2 regions of the Arthrobacter ginkgonis genome follow, and region 1 is predicted to be linked to the other one. Evidence: riboswitches for the same ligand, from Rfam matches in the RefSeq annotation. Region 1 holds a riboswitch; the other holds the start of a gene.
The links. Region 1 has a riboswitch for glycine ahead of gcvT (glycine cleavage system aminomethyltransferase GcvT). Riboswitches for the same ligand answer to the same signal wherever they lie in the genome.
Positions count from the first base shown of each region.

Region 2: linked by a shared signal. The riboswitch ahead of gcvP (aminomethyl-transferring glycine dehydrogenase) and the one ahead of gcvT (glycine cleavage system aminomethyltransferase GcvT) in region 1 are both predicted to bind glycine.

Region 1 is NZ_BAABEO010000011.1:257,044-261,528, reverse strand. Features, by position in the region: gene ABD912_RS09680 (L-serine ammonia-lyase) at 1-641, opposite strand, end outside; gene gcvT (glycine cleavage system aminomethyltransferase GcvT) at 751-1,893, opposite strand; glycine riboswitch at 2,043-2,138, opposite strand; gene ABD912_RS09670 (PucR family transcriptional regulator) at 2,383-3,855, shown strand; gene ABD912_RS09665 (MFS transporter) at 4,087-4,485, shown strand, end outside.
Region 2 is NZ_BAABEO010000020.1:22,031-26,515, reverse strand. Features, by position in the region: gene ABD912_RS15215 (manganese catalase family protein) at 365-1,342, shown strand; gene ABD912_RS15210 (ZIP family metal transporter) at 1,477-2,268, shown strand; glycine riboswitch at 2,415-2,513, shown strand; gene gcvP (aminomethyl-transferring glycine dehydrogenase) at 2,711-4,485, shown strand, end outside.

The DNA of each region.
Region 1 (4,485 bases):
TACATCACGCCACTGATGGGAAGGCCCGTGGCACGGCTGTGCCCCAGCAGTTCGGCCGCGGTGCGGAACGGGTGGGGCTGGACGGCGATCGCCGATTCGATCCGGTCCAGGACCGTGTCCTCGGCCCCCTCGCGGATGACGAACCCGCCGCCCACCGAGAACCAGGTTTGGGCCTCGAGTTCCTCGCCGTTCGGCCCCAAGGCCGCGAACCGCATCCCGTTGGTGTGGGTGGGCAGCACCGTCAGCGGGTGCAGGACCATGTCTTTCACCCCGTAGGCCAGCTCCGGCCCACCCGTTGGCGCGGGGTTCGCCCCGGCCATGGCCGGGACCTCCAGTTCCGCGCCCAGGCGCAGGAGCCCGGTCGCCTCGATGCGGCCCAGTGCCTCCTCCGCGTCGGCCGGCAGCACGGTTTCCGGGTCGAAGCCCTCCAGCCCCAGCAGCACCGCGGTGAAGGTGCCGTGTCCGTGGCCGGTCGCCGCCAGGGACCCGTAGAGGTCCACCCGCAGCCCTTCCACCCTGCCGAGCAGGCCGGTGTGGGCCAGGTGCGCCGTGAAGCTCCGGGCGGCCCGCATCGGTCCCACCGTGTGGGAACTGGACGGGCCGATGCCGACCTTGAAAAGGTCGAAGACACTAATGGCCATGGGTACTGCCTCGATTCGCGGTGGGCCCACGGGGTGTGGACGGGCTGCAGGGGTTGGGTGGCGGGTGGCTCCTGCTGGGGGAGCATGGCCGCCCGGGAGGGGTGGGGTTCTACTTCTGGCGCTTGTAGAAGGGCAGGGCGACGACCTCGAAGGGTTCGGCCTTACCGCGCAGGTCGACCTCGAGCCTGGTGCCGGGCTCGGCGAGGCCGGCGTCGACGTAGGCCAAGGCGACCGGGTATCCCAGGGTCGGGGACGGCTGGCCGGAGGTGACCTCGCCGACCACGGCGCCGTCGTTGAGGACGGGGTAGTGTGCCCGGGCCGCGCGCCGGCCCAGGCCTTTCAGGCCCACCAGCGTCCGGGCCGGGCCGGCGGCCTTCGCGGCCTCCAGGGCGGCACGGCCGACGAATCCGGCCTCCTTCTTGAAGGAGACCACCGGGCCCAGGCCGGCCTCGAAGGGGTTCGTGGCCAGGGACAGTTCGTTGCCGTACAGCGGCATCCCGGCCTCCAGGCGCAGCGAGTCGCGGCAGGCCAGTCCGGCCGGGCTGAGCCCGTGCGGCTGCCCGGCCTCAGCCAGCGCGGCCCAGAGGACAGGAGCCTGGGCGTTAGGCACGAACAGTTCGAACCCGTCCTCGCCGGTGTAGCCGGTGCGGGCCAGCAGCACGGGGATCCCGGCGACGGTGGCCTCCGCGGAGGCGTAGTAGCGCAGCCCGGTGACCTTTTCCGCCTCGGCGTCCGGGACCAGGGCCAGCATGATGGCCTCGGCGGCCGGGCCCTGGACCGCGACCAGCGAGGTGGTGGCGGAGGCGTCGGTGACTGTCACGTCGAACCCGGCGGCGCGCTCTGCCAGTTCGGCGGCGACGGTCGGGGCGTTGCCGGCGTTGGGGACCACCAGGAACCGGTCCTCCGCGAGCCGGTACACGATCAGGTCATCGATGATCCCGCCGGCAGGGGTGCAGATCAGGGAGTACTTGGCCTTGCCCACCTGCACCGCCGAGAGGTTCCCGACCAGCGCGTAGTCCAGGAACGCCGCCGCGTCCGGCCCGGCGGCCCAGACCTCGCCCATGTGGGAGAGGTCGAACAGGCCAGCGGCCTCGCGCACCGCGCGGTGCTCGGACAGTTCGGAGCCGTACTTCAGCGGCATGTCCCAGCCGCCGAAGTCGGTGAAGGATGCGCCGAGCTTGGCGTGCTCGGCGTGCAGCGATGTCTGTTTGAGGGAAACGGTGCTCACGGGGGTGGTGTCTGTGGCGGTCATGGGGAACTCCAAGGGCTAGTGCCGCACCCTGGACAGGCGCGGCATCCGAAGAAATTCCTCCCCGCCCTGTTTTGGAACCTGAGAGTTTCCGCGCAATGACTTTCTGCGCTTGCACCGTCGGTGGGCTTGTGGCCGCTTTCCAGGGTTGCCCACGGGTGGCGGTACGGGGGCCTGAGAGATTCCCGGGGAGGGAGTTGCTCCTACGGCGCCCACCGTAAACGGCGGGACTCTCCCGCCACCCATCGTTGGCTGGCCACCGCTCAACAAAGACCCGTGGCCATCTAAAACGCTACACGCCCTTTCCCGGCCAAGGCAAGGGATTGGCGTCACCGGAACCCTTGGCTCCTCGACCAGGGCGACTGCCACCTCAGCCGCTGAGGCATCCAGTACGGGAACCGGGGTTCCCATCAGTAGTCCAGGGGAGATCGAGCTTGACGGACAATTGTATGGAAGTTCACGGGGAATCAGACTCAAATACGAGGTATCGGCATGGAGCAAAACCTGAGGGTTGCGGACTTGTTGGCCATGGATGCGGCCGGCACTCGATTGATCGCCGGCGAGGGCGGGATCGAGCGCCGTGTGTTGTGGGCACACAGCTGCGAGATGCCCGAGCCCTACCGCTGGTTGGGTCCCAACGAGCTGTTGATGACCGTGGGCCTCTGCATTCCCGCAGACGGCAAGGAGCAGGCCGAGCTTGTCCGCCGCCTGGAGCATGCGGGGCTTGCGGGAATGACGGTGGGGGATGACCAGATGGCTCCCGAGCTGAGGCCGGAGATGCTTGCCGAAGCCGACCGGCTGGCCTTCCCCCTCATGATCACCCACGGTACGGTGCCCTTCGCCAGCATCGGGCGGATCGTCGCCGCAGCGAACTCGACCACGCAGACCCAGCAGGTCCTCACGCTCAGCCGGCTGTACCAGGCCGTGCTCGAGCCGCATGAGGACCGGGAGGGGTTCATGCGCGAGTTGGGCCGGATTTTCCACGTGGCCCTGTGCGCCATTGATGTCACGACCGGTGCCACGGTCCTGCCGGGCGGGCTGCAGGTAACGCCAGAGGAAGTGCGCGAGCTGGCCGCGGCGTTTGGGCGGGTGGCGGAGGGGCGCAGCATGCGGGTCGGGTCGCTGCGGCACGGAACCGTTTCCGTCTGGCAGGTTTCGACGCGCCGGCGGACGGCATTGCTCGTCGACGAGGGGCAGGGCTCGATGCTCGACTCGTTCACTCTGGTGCATCTGAGCAGGGTGGTGGCCATGGAGGCGGACCGTCGCGCCGCGGTGGCCCTGGCCGCGGCCGGACGCGGCCGTCAGGTGCTCACTGATGCGTACTCCGGTGATGCGAACTTCTCCCGGCTGGAGCAGGATGCCGCGGAGCTGGGGCTGCGGGTCGATGACCTGGTGGCCGCCGTGATGCTGCCGGAGAACGAACAGCGCATTGTCGAGTCCCTGTCGCTGGCCAACATTGCCCATGCCAGCGCCGTCCGCAAGGGCTACCTCGTCTCGCTCCTGTCTGCCGCCGACCTCGACGCCGCCCGGTCCGTCTTCGCCCTCCACGGCGTGCGCGCGGGAATCTCGCCGCGGTTCTCCCAACTCGGCGAAGTGCGCGAGGCGGCGTTGCGTGCCCAGTGGGCCCACGAGTCGGTCAGGTACGGCGCCGAGGAAGCCGTCACCTACGACGAAGCGGTGTTCTCCATTTCCCCGCGGTCCGAAAGCGAGGCCAGGGAGGTCATTGAGCACGTGCTTGGCCCGCTCCGGGACGGCAACGGGGCGGGGGCCCCGCTGTTGGAGACGCTGTGCGTATACCTGGACGAGGACCGCAACTGGGCCTCGACCGCTCAAGCCTTGGGCATCCATCGCCAGACCCTGGCCTACCGCCTTGCCCGGATCGAGAAGCTGACGGGACGCAGCCTCAAATCGACGCGCGATCTCGCCGAATTCTGGGTAGCCCGGATCGCGCTCAAGCAGGAGTGATTCCAGGGGCACCACCCGCCTGCCCCAAATCCTGGCCGTCTCATGGTTCTTCTGGGGACGTCGGCCCAAGTCACGGCGGCCGTCCTGTACTTCAAGACGGAATGAACCGTGCCCTTGGTACTGATGTACGTGAAACGCGCGCCTGTGAGCCACCTAACGTTGATGCGGGTCTTGGGTCACATCAACGGCCCGGTTCCAGTTCCTAGGTTGCATCTCTTGAAGGAGGGTCCCGTGGACGCATTCCGCGTGATCGACAACGCGCCGACGACGAAGTTCCACCGCAAACTGCTTATCGCGTGTTGCGGCGGTCCGTTCCTCGACGGCTACGTGCTTAGCTTGATCGGCGTTGCGATGCTTGGCTTCGCCGAAGACATTCCCGCCACTCCTGGCCAAATGGGGCTGATCGGCGCCGCCTCCCTGATCGGCATCTTCTTTGGCGCGACCCTCTTCGGGGCGCTGACCGACCGGATTGGCCGGGAGAAGATGTACGCCCTCGACCTGACGGTCCTGGTGGCCTCGTGTGCGCTCACCGCCTTCATCACCGACGCGTGGCAACTCATCGTCCTGCGCTTCATTCTGGGCCTGGCCATCGGCGCGGACTACCCCATCGCGACATCGCTGTTGACGGAG
Region 2 (4,485 bases), on a different contig from region 1:
GGACGCTTTTCTGCAATTCGGAGTCCTGCGGGCAGCAACGCCTGCACACTGTCATCTGGGAGGTCCGTGTGCAAAAGGACGGACACGAGACAAGCCGGACGCCTCTGTGGTGGAAGTGCCAGGAATGCGGCCAAGAAAACGCCCGGGAAGACTAGCCGGCGCGGCCCTCCGCTCCGTCCACTAGGCCTTGGCCGGGAGAGCCCGCCGTGCCGCGCCTGAGGAGCGGCCAGAAAGGGCCGTTGCGACCGGGCCGTCCGCTGGGTGCGGCCCGTCCGACGGGCTCTTGATCCACTTCTGGGCCTGTGGTTGAGTGGCGCACGTCAGAGTTCGGTCGAGTGGCTTTCCTCAATCTCAGGAGTCCGAAATGTATCTGCACACCCAGCAGCTGATCAACGAAATCGCCGTCGACGAGCCGGATCCGGCCGCCGCAAACGCCCTGCAGGAAGGCCTCGGCGGGCAGTTCGGCGAGATGCGCACCATGATGCAGTACCTGTTCCAGAGCATCAACTTCCGCGGGGATGCGGCGGGGAAGCCCTACAAGGACCTCCTTCAGGGCATCGGCACCGAGGAAATCAGCCATGTGGAGCTGATCGGCACCACCATTTCCCGCCTGCTTGACGGTTCCCCGCGCTACAACGGAAAAAAGACCGATCCCGTCGACGAGCCGGGAGCCGGGGGCGCCACCCCGCTGAAGATCGCCCTGGACACCAGCAACATCCACCATTACCTCGTCGCCGCGCAGGGCGCCCTGCCGGTCGACGCCGCCGGCAATCCCTGGAGCGGCAGCTACGTGTACAACAGCGGCAACTTGGCCCTGGACCTGTTGTACAACCTGATGTTGGAGTCCACCGGCAGACTGCAGAAGTGCCGGATCTACGAGATGACGGACAACAAGACGGCCCGTTCCACCATTGCCTACCTGATCGTGCGGGACCAGGCCCACGAGAACGCCTACGCGAAGGCCCTGGAGAGCCTCGGCGTCAATTGGGGTGCCGTCCTGCCCATCCCGAAGACCAACGCCGAGCAGTTCCCGGAGGTGAAGAAGCTGCTGGACCAGGGGCTGCAGAACGTGCAGTACACCTTTGGCGCGGACGACCTCAGCGAGGCCGGCAAGCTGTTCCGCGGAGCTTCCCCCTCCGACGCGACGCAGGAACTGCGGACCGAGGTGATGCCGGAAGGCTTCCCCATGACGATCTCTCCCGAACGCCGGGAGGAATTCTCGCCCGGACTGGACAAGGACCTGCTCGCGCTGATCCAGGCCACCGCCGAAGTCGAACTCAAGGACGCCGACAACCCCAAGGAGACCAAGGCGAGCAAGAAGCCCAAGGAGACCCAGAAATAGGGGCCGCACAGGGGCGTCCGACGCACCGCCCGGCGGTTGCGGAGGACGCCCCTGCCCGACCATGGCCCGCCGCGCCTCCTGCCTGGTGGCGGCCAACCCCGCGAGGAAAAGGAACACTGCCAGGAAGGGGGCCCGTGGGTCCATCACTGCTCTTCGGCGTCATAGCTTCCAGCGCGCTGATGCTCGGCGCGATGGTGGGGGTGCGCTTCGAGTTGCCCAAACGGCTGCTGGCCATGGTGCTTGCCTTCGCTGCCGGAGCGCTCATCACCGCGCTGTCCTTTGAACTATTCGAGGATGCCCATGAGCAAGGGGGCATTTGGCGTGCCTCGCTGGGCCTGTTCGCGGGAGCGCTCGTCTTCACCGTCCTGAGCGCCCTCCTTGACCGGTGGGCGCAACCGGGCCGCGGCGCGATTCCTGCCGACGAATACCGCGGAAGCGCCAAGCTGGATACCGATGCGGCGGCCACGGGAATGGCTCCCAGCCCGGCCTCCACGCGCGGGGCTGCGGGATTGGCCCTCCTGGCCGCGGCGACCCTCGACGGCTTCCCGGAAAACATGGCCCTCGGGGTCTCGCTGGCCGAAGGCACCGGAGGCTTGGCGCTGCTGGCGGCCATCTTTGTCTCCAACCTGCCGGAAGCACTGGTCAGCGCCGCATCCATGCGCAGCCAGGGGAAGTCCACCGGCTACGTGCTGGGAATGTGGGCAACGTGCAGCGTGGTGCTGGTCTTCGCGGTCGTGCTGGGCGCGGGTCCGCTCTCGGGTGCTTCGCCGGAAACCATTTCCTTGCCGCTGGCCTTTGCCGCCGGGGCGGTCATTGCCGCGCTGGCGGACACCATCATGCCGGAGGCCTTCGAAAACGGAGGGCCCGCGGTGGCCCTGAGCACGGCCGCGGGATTCGTCCTGTCCTACGTGCTGTCTCTGGCCTAGGAAGCTGCCCCTCGCGTAGTAGAAAAGTGGTGCGCCGGCTTCCCAGACGTTCCGCCTGCCGGTGCATGACGCCGACCTCAGTTGTTCGCGGCGCCGGAAGCGAACTACCATATCCAGTGTGTGCCCTTGCGGGCACGCACAGCCATTGACATGCGGCGGGAGAGCCCCGTCAGAGCCACTGGCGGGCGCCGTAGGAGCAATTTCCTCCCCGGGAATCTCTCAGGCCCCCGTACCGCCGCGAAGAGGCAACTCTGGAAAGAAGTCGGCCGTGCCTGCGGTCCCGGATCCCCGGGAAGCGCAACCGCGGTGCGGCTCACCGAAGGTGCAAGCAGCGCCCGGGCAGCCGCCCGCCGCTGCGGAAACTCTCAGGTCCAATACAGAGTTGGGGAGGAACCGAAGTTCATTCGGCGTGCGCGCGCCGACATACCTTGGAGTTTCCCCCATGACCGCGACACCTGTCCGCACCCCCGCCCTCACCACCAGCGAGGTCGTCTTCGCCGATCGCCACATCGGTCCGCACGGCGAAGCCTCCGAGGCCATGCTGCGCCAGCTCGGCTACGCCAGCCTCGACGAGCTCGTCGACACCGCCGTCCCGGCGGACATCCGCCAGGAGACGCCGCTGGAGCTGCCGGCTGCCCGCTCCGAGGCCGAAGTCCTTTCCGACCTGCGCGCGCTTGCCTCCAAGAACATCCTGAAGACCCAGATGATCGGCCAGGGGTTCTACGACACCTTCACCCCGCCGGTGATCCTGCGGAACATCCTCGAGGATCCGGCCTGGTACACCGCCTACACCCCGTACCAGCCGGAGATCTCCCAGGGCCGCCTCGAGGCGCTGCTGAACTTCCAGACCCTCGTCGCGGACCTCACCGGCCTGCCCATCGCCAACGCCTCCCTGCTGGACGAAGCCTCCGCCGTCGCCGAGGCCGTCCTGCTGATGCGCCGCGGCAACAAGGCCAAGGGCCACGCCAAGACCGTGCTGGACTCCAACGTCTTCCCGCAGACCATCGCCGTGGTCCAGGGCCGCGCCGAGGCGCTCGGCTTCGAGGTCGAGGTCGCCGACCTCACCCAGGGCCTGCCCGAGGGTGACATCTCCGGCATCGTGCTGCAGCAGCCGGGCGACAACGGCCGCGTCGTCGACCACTCCGCCATCATCGCCGCCGCCAAGGAGCGCGGCGCGATGGTCACCGTCGCCGCCGACATCCTCTCCCTGACCCTGATCACCGCCCCCGGCGAGCAGGGCGCCGACATTGCGGTCGGCAACACCCAGCGCCTGGGCGTCCCGCTGTTCTTCGGCGGCCCGCACGCCGCCTTCATGGCCGTCCACAAGGGCCTGGAGCGCCAGCTTCCGGGCCGCCTGGTGGGCGTGTCGAAGGACGACGCCGGCACCCTCGCCTACCGCCTGGCCCTCCAGACCCGCGAGCAGCACATCCGCCGCGAGAAGGCCACCTCCAACATCTGCACCGCGCAGGCGCTGCTGGCGATCACCGCCTCGATGTACGCCGTCTACCACGGCCCGGCCGGCCTGAAGGCGATCGCCCAGCGCATCCACCGCCACGCCCGCACCCTCGCCACGGTGCTCGCCGGCGCCGGCATCGAACTGGCCGCCGACCAGTTCTTCGACACCGTCACCGCCCACGTCCCGGGCCGCGCGGTCGCTGTCGTCGCCGCCGCCGAGCAGGCCGGCATCAACCTGCGCAAGGTCGGTGCGGACACCGTGGGCGTCTCCGTCGACGAGATCACCACCACCGCGCACGTGGTCGCCGTCGCCGAGGCCTTCGGTGTCGCCGACGCCGCCGCAGCCGTCGCCGCCGGTGCGGAAGGGTACGAACTGGACGCCGCCGTCGTGCGCACCTCGGACTACCTGACCCACCCGATCTTCAACACGATCAAGTCCGAGACCCAGATGCTGCGCTACCTGCGCCGCCTCTCCGACCGCGACCTGGCCCTGGATCGGACCATGATCCCGCTGGGCTCGTGCACCATGAAGCTGAACTCGACCGCCGAGATGGAGTCCATCTCCTGGCCCGAGTTCGCCGGCATCCACCCGTTCGCCCCGGCCCACCAGACCGTCGGCTGGCGCGAACTGATCACCGACCTCGAGGACCGCCTGTCCACGATCACCGGCTACGCGGGCGTCTCCCTGCAGCCGAACGCGGGCTCCCAGGGCGAATACGCCGGCCTGCTGGCCATCCGCCAGTACCACCTGGCCAACGGCGG